3 regions of the Lactobacillus melliventris genome follow, and region 2 is predicted to be linked to each of the others. Evidence: predicted binding sites of a transcription regulator. Region 2 holds the regulator's gene; each other region holds the start of a gene.
The links. The regulator Rex, encoded in region 2, represses fermentation and respiration genes when NADH is low (regulators of the CRP and FNR family bind a similar motif). The targets are predictions, from matches to a motif close to TTGTGAANTANTTCACAA.
Positions count from the first base shown of each region.

Region 1: ACFQ32_RS03595 (NAD(P)-dependent alcohol dehydrogenase) is a predicted target of Rex. The motif match lies at 2,190-2,207, and genes of this name have one in related genera.
Region 3: pplA (extracellular electron transfer flavoprotein PplA) is a predicted target of Rex. The motif match lies at 2,853-2,870, and genes of this name have one in related genera.

Region 1 covers NZ_JBHTMT010000002.1:177,702-182,507, forward strand. The annotation lists gene ACFQ32_RS03590 (LacI family DNA-binding transcriptional regulator) at 1-450, shown strand, start outside; gene ACFQ32_RS03595 (NAD(P)-dependent alcohol dehydrogenase) at 1,033-2,151, opposite strand; gene ACFQ32_RS03600 (alpha-glucosidase) at 2,367-4,034, shown strand; gene ACFQ32_RS03605 (glycoside hydrolase family 13 protein) at 4,046-4,806, shown strand, end outside.
Region 2 covers NZ_JBHTMT010000005.1:161,121-165,926, reverse strand. The annotation lists gene groL (chaperonin GroEL) at 1-1,207, opposite strand, end outside; gene groES (co-chaperone GroES) at 1,227-1,511, opposite strand; gene ACFQ32_RS07155 (redox-sensing transcriptional repressor Rex) at 1,672-2,307, opposite strand; gene ACFQ32_RS07150 (ABC-F family ATP-binding cassette domain-containing protein) at 2,587-4,512, shown strand; gene ACFQ32_RS07145 (hypothetical protein) at 4,729-4,806, shown strand, end outside.
Region 3 covers NZ_JBHTMT010000006.1:2,796-7,601, reverse strand. The annotation lists gene ACFQ32_RS07270 (Gx transporter family protein) at 1-303, opposite strand, end outside; gene ACFQ32_RS07265 (NusG domain II-containing protein) at 315-692, opposite strand; gene ACFQ32_RS07260 (FAD-dependent oxidoreductase) at 766-2,661, opposite strand; gene pplA (extracellular electron transfer flavoprotein PplA) at 2,906-3,823, shown strand; gene ACFQ32_RS07250 (FAD:protein FMN transferase) at 3,893-4,806, shown strand, end outside.

The DNA of each region.
Region 1 (4,806 bases), on a different contig from region 2:
GTTATTTTCATTGGCATTGATGTCAGAGAGCCATTTGAGTATTCGCGTGAAACGGGTTATGTCAATACTTTACAGAAGCACAAAAAGGTCCCGCAAATCTACCGCATTGCTAATCACAGTCACGCTGCGCAAGAAGTAATCAAAAATAATTTCCACAAGTTTCCTAAAGATACTTGTTTTATCTGTGCCAGCGATCGTATTGCTACAGGAGTGGTCAGGCAATTGCAGGATGAAAAGGCTAAAGTTCCGGCTGACTTTGGTGTGATTGGCTACGATGGCGTTTTTCTGGATCAGGTTTCCAACTTGAAGTTAACTACCGTTAAACAGCCAATTTTTAAAATGGGTGAACTCTTGGCCAACATGCTCTTACGCAAAATTGATCAAAAAGGGTCTCCTCAAGGAGAGGCACTAATTAAGCCTTCCTTAGTTAAAAGAGAATCAACCAGGTAAAATATAAGTACAAGCAGAAATACACATAATAATCAGATAGCGGGCTTGATTACCATGTGTTTTTTAACGTCTAGTTTTTTTGAGGCAAAAAAAGTGAATGGCCAGACAATATGTCTGACCGTTCACTAACACTAAAGTAGATTATACTTCTACTTAATTAATCACAAACTACGGTAAAAAATATGAATAACAGATTTACTTTGCACCCATTTATTTTAGCACAGATTAGCTTAAAATATTGATTTTAATATGTATATTTTTACGGTATGAAATCCGCGCAAGAGAATTGTACTGATATAAATGAACTCACAAAAAATGCCAAAACAATTTTTCAAAAAAAGTTTTGGCATTAATTATTTAAAAATAAATATATCTTGCTTTTCCCAAATTTCACACATTTCTGGGATTTTGAACAATAATTAAATTGTCCAATACCAAAATTTTATTATGGAATTAAGCAAAAGGCAAGTAAGAATGATATAACCCCCAAATTTGTCCTAAATTTGGGGGTCATATTTTTTTGAGAAAAATTAATTCTCTCAGACTCTAATAAATGGTTTTAATGTAAGATTACTTTCTTTATTATTCAGGTTTGTAATCAGGATCAATAATTAAAACAGGTTTGATTGTTTTACCAGAAATTGAATCAGCATTAGCCTGATTAATATCTTCAAATTGATAAAACTTTTCAGTCTTATCAAACGGAAACTTCCCTAATTGATAAAATTCAAGCAGTCTTGGTATGTCAACTTGTGGAATGGCATCACCCATGTTAACGCCAACCACTTTTCTATCATCTACACAAAGATCGTTCCAAGTAGAAATAGTCAGGTTCTGAGCTGTTACGGCAATTGCTGCGCAAGTGCCGCCCTGTGCCAACGCCTCAACAGCATTTTTAATAACGCCAGAAACACCAGTAGTATCAACTGTCCAGTCAACGCCATATCCACCAGTTAATTCCTTGATCTTGGCAACTGGGTCTTCTTCTTTACTGTTGATTGTGTGTGTGGCACCCAATTCTTTAGCCAATTCAAGCCGCTCTGGAACAACATCAACTGCTATTACTTTAGTGCAGCCGCTGATTACACCGGCCATCATTGCGGCTAATCCTACCGCACCTGTACCAAAGACAGCAATAGTATCGCCTGGTCTAGCTTTCAGAGTATTGAAAACAGTACCAGAACCGGTAACGTAGCCGCAGCCGAGAGGGCCAACCTTGCGCAAGTCGATACTATCAGCAATTTTTACTGCATTTCTCTGATCAACTACAGTAGTGGTAGTGAATGATGATTGGTTAAACATATCACAAATTCTGTGACCGTCTTTTTGGAAATGATCATCACCATCTGCACGGACACCGGAAAGATTATAGTCGCTATAATGACGGCATTGGGTTGGGATCCCCTTTAAACAATTATCACAAATACCATCAGCGTAGAAAGATAAAATTACGTGATCGCCTACACTGAAGTTTTTAACTTGGTCACCAACTTTTTCAACAATTCCGGAACCCTCATGTCCTAGAATTACCGGGTAGCCAACACTTGAATCACCTTTGCGCAAGGCTTCATCTGAGTGGCAGATTCCGCTTGCTACCATGTGAATTTGCAAGTCAGTTGGTCCTACTTCGTGTAAATCAATATTGTCTTCGATCTCAAACGGATCGCCCATTTTTTTAACAACAGCAGCTTTTATTTTCATAAAAAAATCCTCCTTACCTGTTAGCGATTTCAAGATTATTGTGAACCTGTACACATAAAAATGCAATAGTTTTTTAGGAAAAAATATACCTGAATATACCGCACTACGCTAATTTAATTGAACTAGCGGCAATATTTTCTGATAGCGGTAACATTGCCATTACCATTGCCTCTCACCAGCTTTCTCAGCTAAACTTTAAGTGGAGGTATAAATTTATGACGCACTGGTATGAGCATGCAATAATTTACCAAATTTATCCCAAGTCTTTTCAAGACAGTAATGATGATGGTATTGGTGATTTAAATGGAATCAGGCAGAGATTACCTTATTTACAACAGCTCGGTATTAATACTATTTGGCTAAATCCTGTTTTTGTTTCACCGCAGGTTGATAACGGCTATGATGTGGCAGATTATTTTAAAATCGATCCCCGAATGGGAACAATGAAAGACATGAAAGCTCTAATTGCTGCTTGTCATCAAGTAGGGATTCATGTGCTTTTAGATTTTGTTTTAAACCATACTTCTGATCAAAATGAATGGTTTCAAAAGGCCAAAAGTGACCCGCATAGTCAATACCGCGACTACTATATTTTTGCAGGTGCAAATAATCAGCGTCCCAATAACTGGGGCAGCTTTTTTGGCGGCAGCGTTTGGGAACCGGATCCGGCAGGTACGGGCCAATTTTATTTCCATTTGTTTGACAAGCACATGCCTGATTTAAACTGGCGTAATCCTAAAGTAAGACAAGAAATGCTCAAAATTGCGGAATTTTGGCTGGCTCAAGGAATAGATGGCTTGCGCCTTGACGCTTTTATTCATATTGCCAAGACAGATTTACGGCAAAGTTTTCCGGTAAAGGAAGTTGCAAACGAAGATGACCAAACGGTAGTTGCCGAACCCTTTTTTGCTAATTTGCCCCAAGTTCAGAAATGGCTGCGACCATTTTGTGAGCAGATAAAAAAGGATTATCCGGAAGCTTTGCTTTTGGGGGAAGCTGCCAGCGCTAATGTTAACTTAGCAGCGGATTATACGGCAAAAGACCACCATCTTTTAGATAGTGTTGTTACTTTTCGTTATTTTAAGGATGATCAAGGGCACATTGATCCTAACTTGCCTGCAGATTTTCAGCCTAAAGGACTTGACTGGGATGCTTTTAAAAAGACACAGGTTATTTGGCAGCAAACTCTGGCGCAGGTTTCTCAGCCTACATTATATTGGAGCAATCACGACATGCCGCGACTGGCTAGCAGAATAGCAAGAACTGAAACACAGACACGCAGCTTGGCAATGTTGATGTATTTGCAACGAGGAATCCCTATTATCTACTATGGCGAAGAATTGGGCTTAAAAAACCTGCTTTTTACTGCTGAAGAAGAGTTTAATGATCAAGAGGTGGAAGGCTTTATCACGAAAGCTGCAGATTGGGGTCTAACAAAAGCAGCAGCACTAAAAATGGTCAGCCAAGCCCACAAAATGCCGGCACGAGGGCCGATGCCGTGGACAACTAAAGAGCCAAATTATGGTTTTTCAAAAGTGAGACCATGGCTTGAAGGTCAAAGCCAAAATAACGCTAATGTTCAGGCCGAACTGGATGACCCTGACAGTATGTTTAACTTCTACAGACATCTGATTAGTTTGAAAAAAACGGCTTTGTTTCAATCAGGTAGTTTTTACTTGTTAGCAACCGCTAATGACAGCTACGTTTACCAGCGGGATTTAGCAAATGATAGTGCAATCGTGGCTGTTTCACTAAGCAGTCAAAAATTAAAAATTAAAATACCTGGTGAATATAGGAAAGTCATGCTAACTGCCGGACAGCATTATTTAAATAATGATGAATTAATTTTGATGCCGTATTCTGGTGTGGTTTTAAGTAAATAATGGAGGAAAAAATGCAATTAGCAGCCCTGAAACATAGAACAGAAAGCGAAGACTGTTTTGTCATTAGTCAGCACCATGTGCGGATTCGGTTCCATAGTGCCAAAAATGATGTTAAAAAAGTAATAGTTCATTATACTGATAATTATCTTGATACCAAGACTGATAAAACCGTGGCCATGACTAAGGCGGGACAAGGGCAGGTAACTGATTATTGGATAGCAACTTTGAAAGCTCCTTATCGCCGCCTTAAATATACTTTCGAAGTCATTGGCCAGGATGACAGCCATAAAATTGTTGGAGACCGCGGGATTAAAGACTTTACCGCAGCAAATTTAGCAGCTGACAGCAGCTACTTCAAATTGCCTTACTTGCATGAAATTGATCAAACCAAAACCCCTGACTGGGTTAAAAATACTGTTTGGTATCAGATCTTTCCTGAACGCTTTGCCAATGGTGATAAAAATAATGACCCTCAAGGCACGAAACCCTGGAATCCGCAAGATCATCCCGGACGAGAAGATTTTTACGGAGGCGACTTACAGGGGATTATTGACCATCTGGACTATTTAAAGGAACTGGGCGTTAATGGGTTATACCTGTGTCCGGTCTTTAAGGCCAGTTCCAATCATAAGTATGATACGATAGACTATCTGCAAATTGACCCTGATTTTGGTGACAAGGATTTGTTTGCCAAGTTTGTGAGTGAAGCTCATAAAAGGGGAATGAAGGTAATGCTGGACGCTGTCTTTAATCATTTAGGCGGTCAGTCAAT
Region 2 (4,806 bases):
CACGGGTTGAGTTCAAAGCATCTTCGATGCGGTATCTGCGTTCTTTTAATTCAGTTTCAGTAGCAGCACCGACATGGATAACAGCAACTCCACCAGTTAATTTAGCTAGGCGCTCTTGTAATTTCTTCTTGTCAAAGTCAGAAGTAGTTTCTGCAATTTGCTTTCTGATTGAGTCTTCACGGTCTTTAATTGCTTCATCTGAACCAGAACCATCAACAATAGTAGTTGAGTCCTTAGTTACAGTAATCCGGCGAGCTTGACCTAATTGGTCAATCTTAGTGTCCTTTAATTCGAGCCCTAAGTCCTCAGTAATTACTGTACCACCAGTTAAAGCGGCAATATCTTGCAGTTGTTCTTTACGACGGTCGCCAAAGCCAGGAGCCTTAACAGCAACAACATTGAATGTACCACGAATCTTGTTCAAAACTAATGTTGGCAAAGCTTCACCAGAAACATCATCGGCAATGATTAAAAGTGATTTGCCTTGTTGCACAATTTCTTGTAACAATGGCAAGATGTCTTGAATGTTAGAAATCTTCTTATCAGTAATTAAGATATATGGATTGTCAAGATCAGCTTCCATCTTGTCATTATCAGTTACCATGTATTGTGACAGGTAACCACGGTCAAATTGCATACCTTCAACTACTGATAATTCAGTTTCGATACCACGTGAGTCTTCAATAGTGATAACACCATCATTACCAACTTTTTCCATTGCGTCAGCGATTAAATCACCAACTTCTTTTGAAGCTGAAGAAACTGAAGCAACTTGAGCAATTTGGTCTTTTGAAGAAACAGTGTGACTAATCTTGTGTAATTCATTTACTACAGCTTTTGTGGCTTTTTCAATACCGCGACGAACACCAACAGGGTTAGCACCAGCAGTAACATTCTTCATACCTTCACGAATAATTGCTTGGGTTAAAACAACCGCAGTAGTAGTACCATCACCGGCAATATCATTGGTCTTTTGTGCTGCTTCTGCAACTAACTTAGCACCCATATTCTCATAGTGGTCTCTTAATTCAATTGCCTTGGCAATTGTCACACCATCGTTAGTAATGTCTGGGTTGCCGTAAGATTGCTCCAAAACAACGTTTCTACCCTTAGGACCAATAGTAGCCTTAACAGTATCAGCTAATTTGTCAACGCCCTTTAACAGGGAACGTCTTGCTTTTTCTGAAAATTTAATTTCTTTTGCCATATTTTTATACGCTCCTTAATTACTTAACAATTGCTAAAATATCTTTTTCGTGAAGGACTAAATATTTTTGACCATCGTATTTAACATCTGTACCAGAATACTTGTCATATAAAACAACGTCGCCTTCCTTAACAGTCATAGGTATTTTGTTGCCATTTTCAGCAAAGTTACCATCACCAACAGCAACTACTTCACCTTCTGTCGGCTTTTGTTTAGCATTAGAAGCCAGGACGATTCCGCCTACAGTCTTTTCTTCTTCTTCTTTAACTTTTACGATCACGCGATCACCTATTGGTTGTAACACGTTTGTCCCTCCTAAAATTAAATTTTAATCTCTTTTATGTGCCATTAGCACTCCTATTTGTCAAGTGCTAACTTACATTTATGATAATAACCCCTTTTATGAAAAAATGCAAGAAAAAATTAGCACTTTGAGTAAAAAAGTGCTAATTTGCTTTTTAAAACTATTTTTTCTTATCCGAATCAAGAAAGTAAATAAGTGTCTGCAACTCAGTAGCCAAATCAACGTTTTGAATTCGAATGCCACTTGGTGCAGATAAACGAATTGGGGTGAAATTCATGATTCCCTTAATTCCAGCTTCTACCATATCATCAGCAGTTTTTTGAGCAGCCGCAGATGGCACCGTTAAAATCGCAATAGAAATTTGTTGGTCACTAAGCTGCTTTTTAAGTTCACTCATATCATAGACAGGCACACCGCTTAGAATTCTGCCGGTAATTTTCTCATCAATATCAAAAGCACAAGAAATGCGAATATTATTTGAGCGTTTAAAATTGTAATTTAATAAAGCATGACCCAAGTTACCTACGCCAACCAAAGCAACATTTGTTAAAGTGTCTTGGTTTAAAATCTTTTTAAAAAAAGAAAGTAAACTTTTTACATCGTAGCCATAACCCCTTTTGCCCAAAGCGCCGAAATAAGAAAAATCACGTCTGATTGAAGCACTGTCTACCTGAACAGCTTCAGACAATTCAGTCGAAGAAACTTTTTCTTTGCCAGCCTCATTTAAGATAATAAGATAACGGTAATATAACGGCAACCTTTTAGCCGTTGCCGTTGGTATTTTGATTTTTTCCATTTAAGAAGCCTCCAACTTAATTAAGTAACCATAATTCGTTCTTGTGAATTTCTCAGCAATCAATTCTATTTTACCTATAAATTTACGTCATTTGCAAACATTTTTTTCACAATCTTTTAAATTTTAGCAAAATGGTAACAGGCTTGATAATAGAAACTGGTATTTTTATTCATTCACGCTTAAAAAGCTGTATTTTTGCTCTTTTTCTTTCATATATCCGTCAAACTCTCACACAAGAAATTCAATACGTATGCTAAAATGGTTTTTAGGTGAAAAATTATGATAATTGCACAAGGACACGATTTAGAAAAACAATTTGGTGCCAACACATTATTTAAAAATGTCAATTTTTCAATTGACGCAAATGCCAGAATAGGTCTTATTGGACCAAATGGTGTCGGTAAAACGACCCTGCTTAAGATTATGACCGGTGAAGAAGAAGCCACACATGGTGACTTCACCATCAATAAAAATATAGATGTCGGCTATATTGCCCAAGAAAATGGCTTAAATGAAAGTAAAACAATTTGGGAAGAAATGTTGTCTGTTTTTACTTCATTAATTAATATGAGCAAAAAAATCACAAGTTTACAGCAGGATATTGCTGCTAACCCTAAAAGAAGTGATTTGTTAAAACAGTATGACCAGCTGCAATTCAACTTTGAGCAGCAAGGGGGCTATACCTACCAGGCTGATATCAAAAGTATTTTGAATGGCTTTAACTTTCCTGAAGCAACTTGGTCCAAAAAAATCGCAAGTCTTTCCGGAGGAGAAAAGACCAGACTTTCATTTGTTAAATTGCTGCTGCGCAAGCCTGCTCTGCTATTACTTGATGAGCCTACCAACTACCTTGATTTAGACACTCTGGACTGGCTGGAAAGTTATCTTAAAAACTATTCTGGTGCTATTTTAGTTGTTTCCCACGATCAGTATTTTTTAGATAATTTAGCCACACAGATTTTTGAATTGCAATTTGGCAAATTAACTGTCTTTAAGGGGAATTATTCCGCATACGTTGCTGAACGGCAGCTGCGTGATCGCCAGCAAGAAGAAGCGTATGAAAAGCAGCAAGAGCAAATCAAAAAAGACGAAGAATTTATTCAAAAAAATATTGTCAGAGCCAAAACTACTAAACGAGCACAAAGTCGCCGCAAGCAATTGGAGAAAATGGAAAGAATTACTCCGCCAAAACACAAAAATAAAGTGCGCATTAATTTTCAAAGCGAGCGGCCATCTGGTAAAGAAGTACTAATTTTACGTGATTTAACAATTGGCTATCCGACAAAAACAATGGTGCACGATATTTCTCTGCAAATAAATAAAGGCGATCGCGTAGCCGTAATTGGTCAAAATGGTATTGGTAAATCAACTTTACTAAAAACCGTGATGAAGGAATTAAAGCCGAAAAAAGGCTCAATTAAATATGGTGCATCCCTTGATATCGGCTATTATGATCAGGAACTACAAGGACTTGATCCAACTAAAACGGTGATTGACACCGTTTGGGACCGGCATAAAACAATGCCTGAAAAAGATGTTCGTTCCATTTTAGCCAGTTTTTTGTTTACGGCAAAAGATATTGATAAAACTGTCGGACAATTATCTGGTGGTCAAAAAGCGAGATTAACGTTAACTGTATTATCACTTGAACATAACAACTTTCTGCTGATGGATGAACCTACTAACCATTTGGATCTTGAGGCGAAAGAAGTATTAGAAAAAGCTTTGCAGGATTTTGACGGTACTTTATTGTTTGTTTCTCACGACCGCTATTTCATCAATCAATTAGCTAATAAAATTGTAGAGATCAAAGATGGTACTGCCCAAGTTTATGAGGGTGATTATAATTATTATTTAAACGAGAAAACTAAGCAAAATGCCGTTTCCGCCAGTACATCTGCTAATGAAGACACAACTGTCATTGAACCCGAAAAAAATAAAAACAAGTTGTCCTATCAAGAACAAAAGCTTCGTGATTCACAAAAACGTAAATTGCAAAGAGAAGTTGAAAATACCGAAAATAAAATTGAAAAGCTGGAAAAAGAGCAAAAAGATATTCAATCTCAAATGGCTGATCCTGAAATTGCCACTAATTTTGACAAATTAGGTCCCTTGCAAGAACAGCTTAGCGCTGTACAAAAACATCTGGACGATGCAAATGATGCTTGGGAAAAAGCACTGACTGAACTGGATAGCTTTGACTAAAACAATATATCAAGTAAGCACAACAAAAATAGGAACAAATCAGCCTTTTTATCTGCTGTTTTTATATTTTAACTTGCTGTAAATTACCTCGCCAACTATTAATAAATTTTTTGTTAGCAAAATTTGATGAATTTAGTGCTGCTTTTAAAATTGTAGTTGTTTAAACTAAAAGAGATAATTTTGCTGGCTTTATAAGAAATGAAATGGGAGATACGCATGGGAAAATTACTTATTGCTCTTCAATTATTAATTAATAAAGGAGGAATAAAAATGAAATATATAGTTGACCAAAAT
Region 3 (4,806 bases), on a different contig from region 2:
TAAAAATAATTTCATTAAAAACAGACTTAAAAATGACCCTGCTGCAGCAAATAAAAAGGTACCAGTACCTCCTGTCATCAGAGCAGTTAGCACCAGGCGCAAAAATGTCAGTAAAATACAATTATTAAAAGGTAAAATCATTAATGCGATCATCGTTATAATATTAGTTAAACCAAGCCTGGCACCAGGTGCAAAGAAAAAGGGCGAAGGAAACATTTGCTCAACAACACTAAGAATAATTCCTTGTGAGCATAGAATTCCTGTAAACACATATGTGCGTAAATAATTATTTGTTTCAGTCATAATATTTAAATCTATTTATTATCGTCAATTTGATTTTTATTTTTTAGCTCAATTAAAAATTTATGTGGCAGACAGACTATTGTATCCCCGCTTTCGCTTTTCCAGCCTTCTTTAACACATACTTGATCCTTACAATTGGCATCAATTACCCGAATCTTGTGCTTTTTTATTTGTACAATATTAATTCTACCATTTTTTTGATAACGCCATTTCTGATCTTTAGCCAAAGAAAGTCTTTTCACTTCACGATTATTAATTTTGACGATTCCTATAATTTGATCGTCAGCTTTTTCCTGATTGTGCAACATATAAAAAGGAGTAAAACTAATGATTAATAAAACTACTATTATTAAAAAATCACCAAGTTTAAGCTTCTTTAAAATTTTCATGTATTACCTCACTAACAATAAAACTAAAAAAGTCTTACAGATAAAACCATAGGACTTTTTAGAGTTAGCATTGTTAGTTCTTTACTCCGTTTTTATCGACATGATAAATTGGCTTCAAGACACCATATCTCAGCTTAGTAAGCTTCTTTTCTAGCCACGGAACAAACCACATGTCCAGACCAAATGCTCTACCAGAGCCGTTCATAACTGCTATTGCCGCAAATATCATCCAAACATTTACCCAATAGTTCATTCCTGATAAACAGAAAATAGCTACAAAAATTGCACTCATGCCACCGGCAAACCACGTGCATAATCCTAAAACCAGCATAATTCCTAATGCAATTTCCAAACACGTCATTGTCTTTTGAGCAACTAATGCCGCATCCTTGTTAGGAATCATGACTTTAGTCATTGATTGTACCCAGTTTGGCATTTTATCAAAAACAGCCATTGGTGAGTGACCATAGTCATAGTTTAGGGAAAATAGTGCAGGAGCAGCAGAAGTCGCTGCCTTGCCACTTGCTGCTGTAGTAGCGGCAGCTTTTTGTGAAGCACCACTAGTTGCAGCTTGCACAAGCCATGGAAAATGCAGTTGCAATTTGTTGGTAAACCAAGAACCACTGCCTTGAACTTTATACCAGCAGTCTACTAACCACATTAAGCCTAAGTAAATTCTCAAAGGTACAGTCCATAAGACATTGCCATACCGGTTAAGATTGCCGCGCCACAAAGTTGGGCGCTTAATTCTGAACCATTCATCCATAATATAATGAAAGAGATAATGACCAGAATAGATTTCCATGAAGTAAATCATGTCCACTATGTCTTTCATTAAGATGGCGAAAAAGCCGCTCAGATGAAAAGTATTAACAAGAGAGGCCACACCCCAAGCAGGCCCTAAAGAAACCATAAATCCTGAATAGGTACCTTTAAACTTAACGGGTTCACCGCCGTTAATCTGACTCAAAATATTTCTTAGAGCACACTTACCAGCAGATTCAGCCCCTTGAACCACTTGTGGTTCACCGCGGCCGCTGCCGTTAGCATCATAAAGAGCAACGTCTCCTATGACGTAAACATGTGGATCAGTTGGAATTTGGGAATATTCATTAACTATAATTCTGCCAGCTCTGCCAGTCTCAAAACCAAAGTTTTTAGCAGTATCAACAGCTTTAACACCAGCAGTCCAAATTAAAGTTCTGGTCGGATATGTTGAACCATCTTTAAGATCAATATAATTTTCATGAACACCAACAACGCCGGTATTGACTTTAATTTCTACACCTTGTTTTAAGAGATATTTTTCTGCCTTATCAGCATCAGAGCGATCAAGCATATTCATAACCGTTGGTGCCATTTCCATCATGGTTATCTTGATATCATCTTTTTGCAGGTTATATTTTTTAGCTAAATCACCACGCCAAGAATTTAATTCACCGGCCATTTCAGTGCCAGTAAACCCGGTACCAACAACGACAAAGTTAAGATACTGTGCCCGCTTTTCAGGATCGCGTTCTTTAGAACCTAAATGAACCATCAGATCAATGTGGTCACGTAGTTGCTCTGCATCGTCCAGATTGCCTAAAACAAAGCCGTTTTCTTTAACACCAGGAGTATTAAAGTCATTAGGCTGCGAACCAATAGCTAATATGACATAATCATAGGGATAACTGCCGTTATCGCCAATAACTTTTTTAGTAGATTGATCAATTTTGGTAACATTGTCAGTTACAACATCAACATTTTTTCTCCGCGAAAATAAACGTTGCAGATCATATTTCAAACTTTTGGCTTCTACCCTGTTAGCCGCAACTTCATGAAGTGAAGTCATCATAGTCATATAAGGATTTTTATCAATCAGCGTGATTTTGATATCATGCCGCTTTTTTAATTTCTTGGCAAGATGCTTAGTCGTATACAGACCACCATAGCCGCCGCCAATAACTACAATATTTGTTTCAGCCACTTTTAACACTCCTTAATGCGAATATACTAGTTATATTATATTATACTAGTGTTTTGGACTATGGTAAAGTGGTCACTTTCACAAACTATGTTCGTAATATTTTACTTATACGATTTAATTACTATCATTATAAGTTTCCGCTTTCATATTTTGTAGTTGCACAAAGTAGAGCTCTATCTTATAATTATAGTAAGTGAACACGTACACAATGTTATAATCTTTTATTATTACTGAGGGAGATATTATGAAAAAGAATAATTTAATATATAGTACTGCCATTCTGGCACTCTCTACACTTTTATTAAGTGCTTGTTCAACAACAGCTAAGAAAAGTTCTTCAAGCGATTCTAAGCCAAAGGTAAGCAAAGTTGAGAAAAAGAAAGCTCCTAAGCAAATTGCCGGTGGTAAACTGCAAGACGGTGTTTACAAATTAGTAGAAGACAACTATTTCAATGGCTATAAAGTAAAGGTTTCTATGACTGTTAAAGGTGGCAAGGTTACAGACACCAGTTACGACAATGTAGACAAGAACGGCAAGTCAAAGGCAAAGGATACTAAATATGAAGCACAAATGAAGAAGTATTCTCAAGCAAAGATTGGCCCTAAAGAATACATTCCAAAATTACAAAAATCATTTGCCGCAAGTGGTGCTAATTCCAGTGCCATTCAAGTTGTTTCTGGAGCAACCAGTTCCAGTAATACTTTAAAGAACTATGTCAACCAGCTAACTCAAGCCGCTCAAAAAGGTGATACAGCCACTATTCACATCAATAACAATAAGAAGATGAAGGATGGTACATATAAATTAGCTGAAAAGAATTATAGTCACGGCTATCGTCAAGTTTTAACTATGGTAATTAAAAAAGGTAAAATTAGTGACTTTACTTACGACCAAGTTAATAAAAAGGGCGTTTCCAAGACCAAAAATGCTGCTTATGAAAAGCAAATGAAGAAGGTTAACAAGATTGGCCCTAAAGAATACATTCCAAAATTACAAAAGGAATTCATCAAAGCTAAAGGCAACACCGAAAAAGTACAAGCTGTTTCAGGAGCAACAGAATCTTCTCATTCATTTATTGCTTACGCTGAACAACTAATTAATGCCGCTCAAAAAGGTAAAAGCGGAACTATCAAGGTTGACAATATCGTTTACCAGGAATAAAAAGATAATTAGTTAATCACAAAAAGAGTGACATTTAGCCGCTCTTTTTTATTAGGAGAAATAAATTATATGAAGAAGCAAACAAACAAGTTTTTGCTGATACTCGTATCACTATTAGCAAGCTTCAACCTGACAGCTTGCTCAACTCAGAGTAAAGACACAGCACCGGCCAAAACCGCTGTTACCACTACCCCTACTTCAGATACTCAATTTCTAATGGGAACAGTTTGCACCATTAAAATTTACAATAAACACCAGCAAAAAGCCTTAAAAGCGGGTTTTAAGCGCATTAAACAGTTAGCCACTGAAACTACCGTTAATCAAAAAGGCAGTGAAATAGACAAAATTAACAAATATGCCGGAATTAAACCGGTAAAAGTTACTCCCACTATTTACCGTATGTGCAAAGATGCTTACTATTATAGTAAAATTTCCGCTGGTACATTCGACTTAACAATCGGACCAATTACCAGTTTATGGCGGATTGGCTTTCCTGACGCCCATAAACCTAAGCCAAGTACCATCAAAAAACGGCTGCCATTAATTAATTATCATAATGTGATTTTTAATGATCAGAAACAAACTGTTTTTCTTAAGAAAAAGAAAATGATGCTCGATTTAGGTGGCATGGCCAAAGGATTTATTTCTGATGAAGTCATGAAAGTTTTGCAAAAAAATGGTGTGACCAGCGCGATTATTGATTTAGGCGGAAACGTTTATGTTATGGGCAATTCTCCTACGAATAACAGTAACTGGACGGTAGGTATTCAGGATCCCAGCGCTGCGCGTGGTGATGCCATCGGCTCTTTACCGCAAAAGAATGCAACTGCAGTAACATCAGGTATTTATGAACGATACCTCAAAGTCGGTAATAAAGTTTATAGCCACTTAATGAATCCTCAAACAGGTTACCCTTGTCAAAACAACTTGTTAAGTGTCACAATTATTGCCAAGCGTTCAACCACTGGCGATGGCCTTTCAAC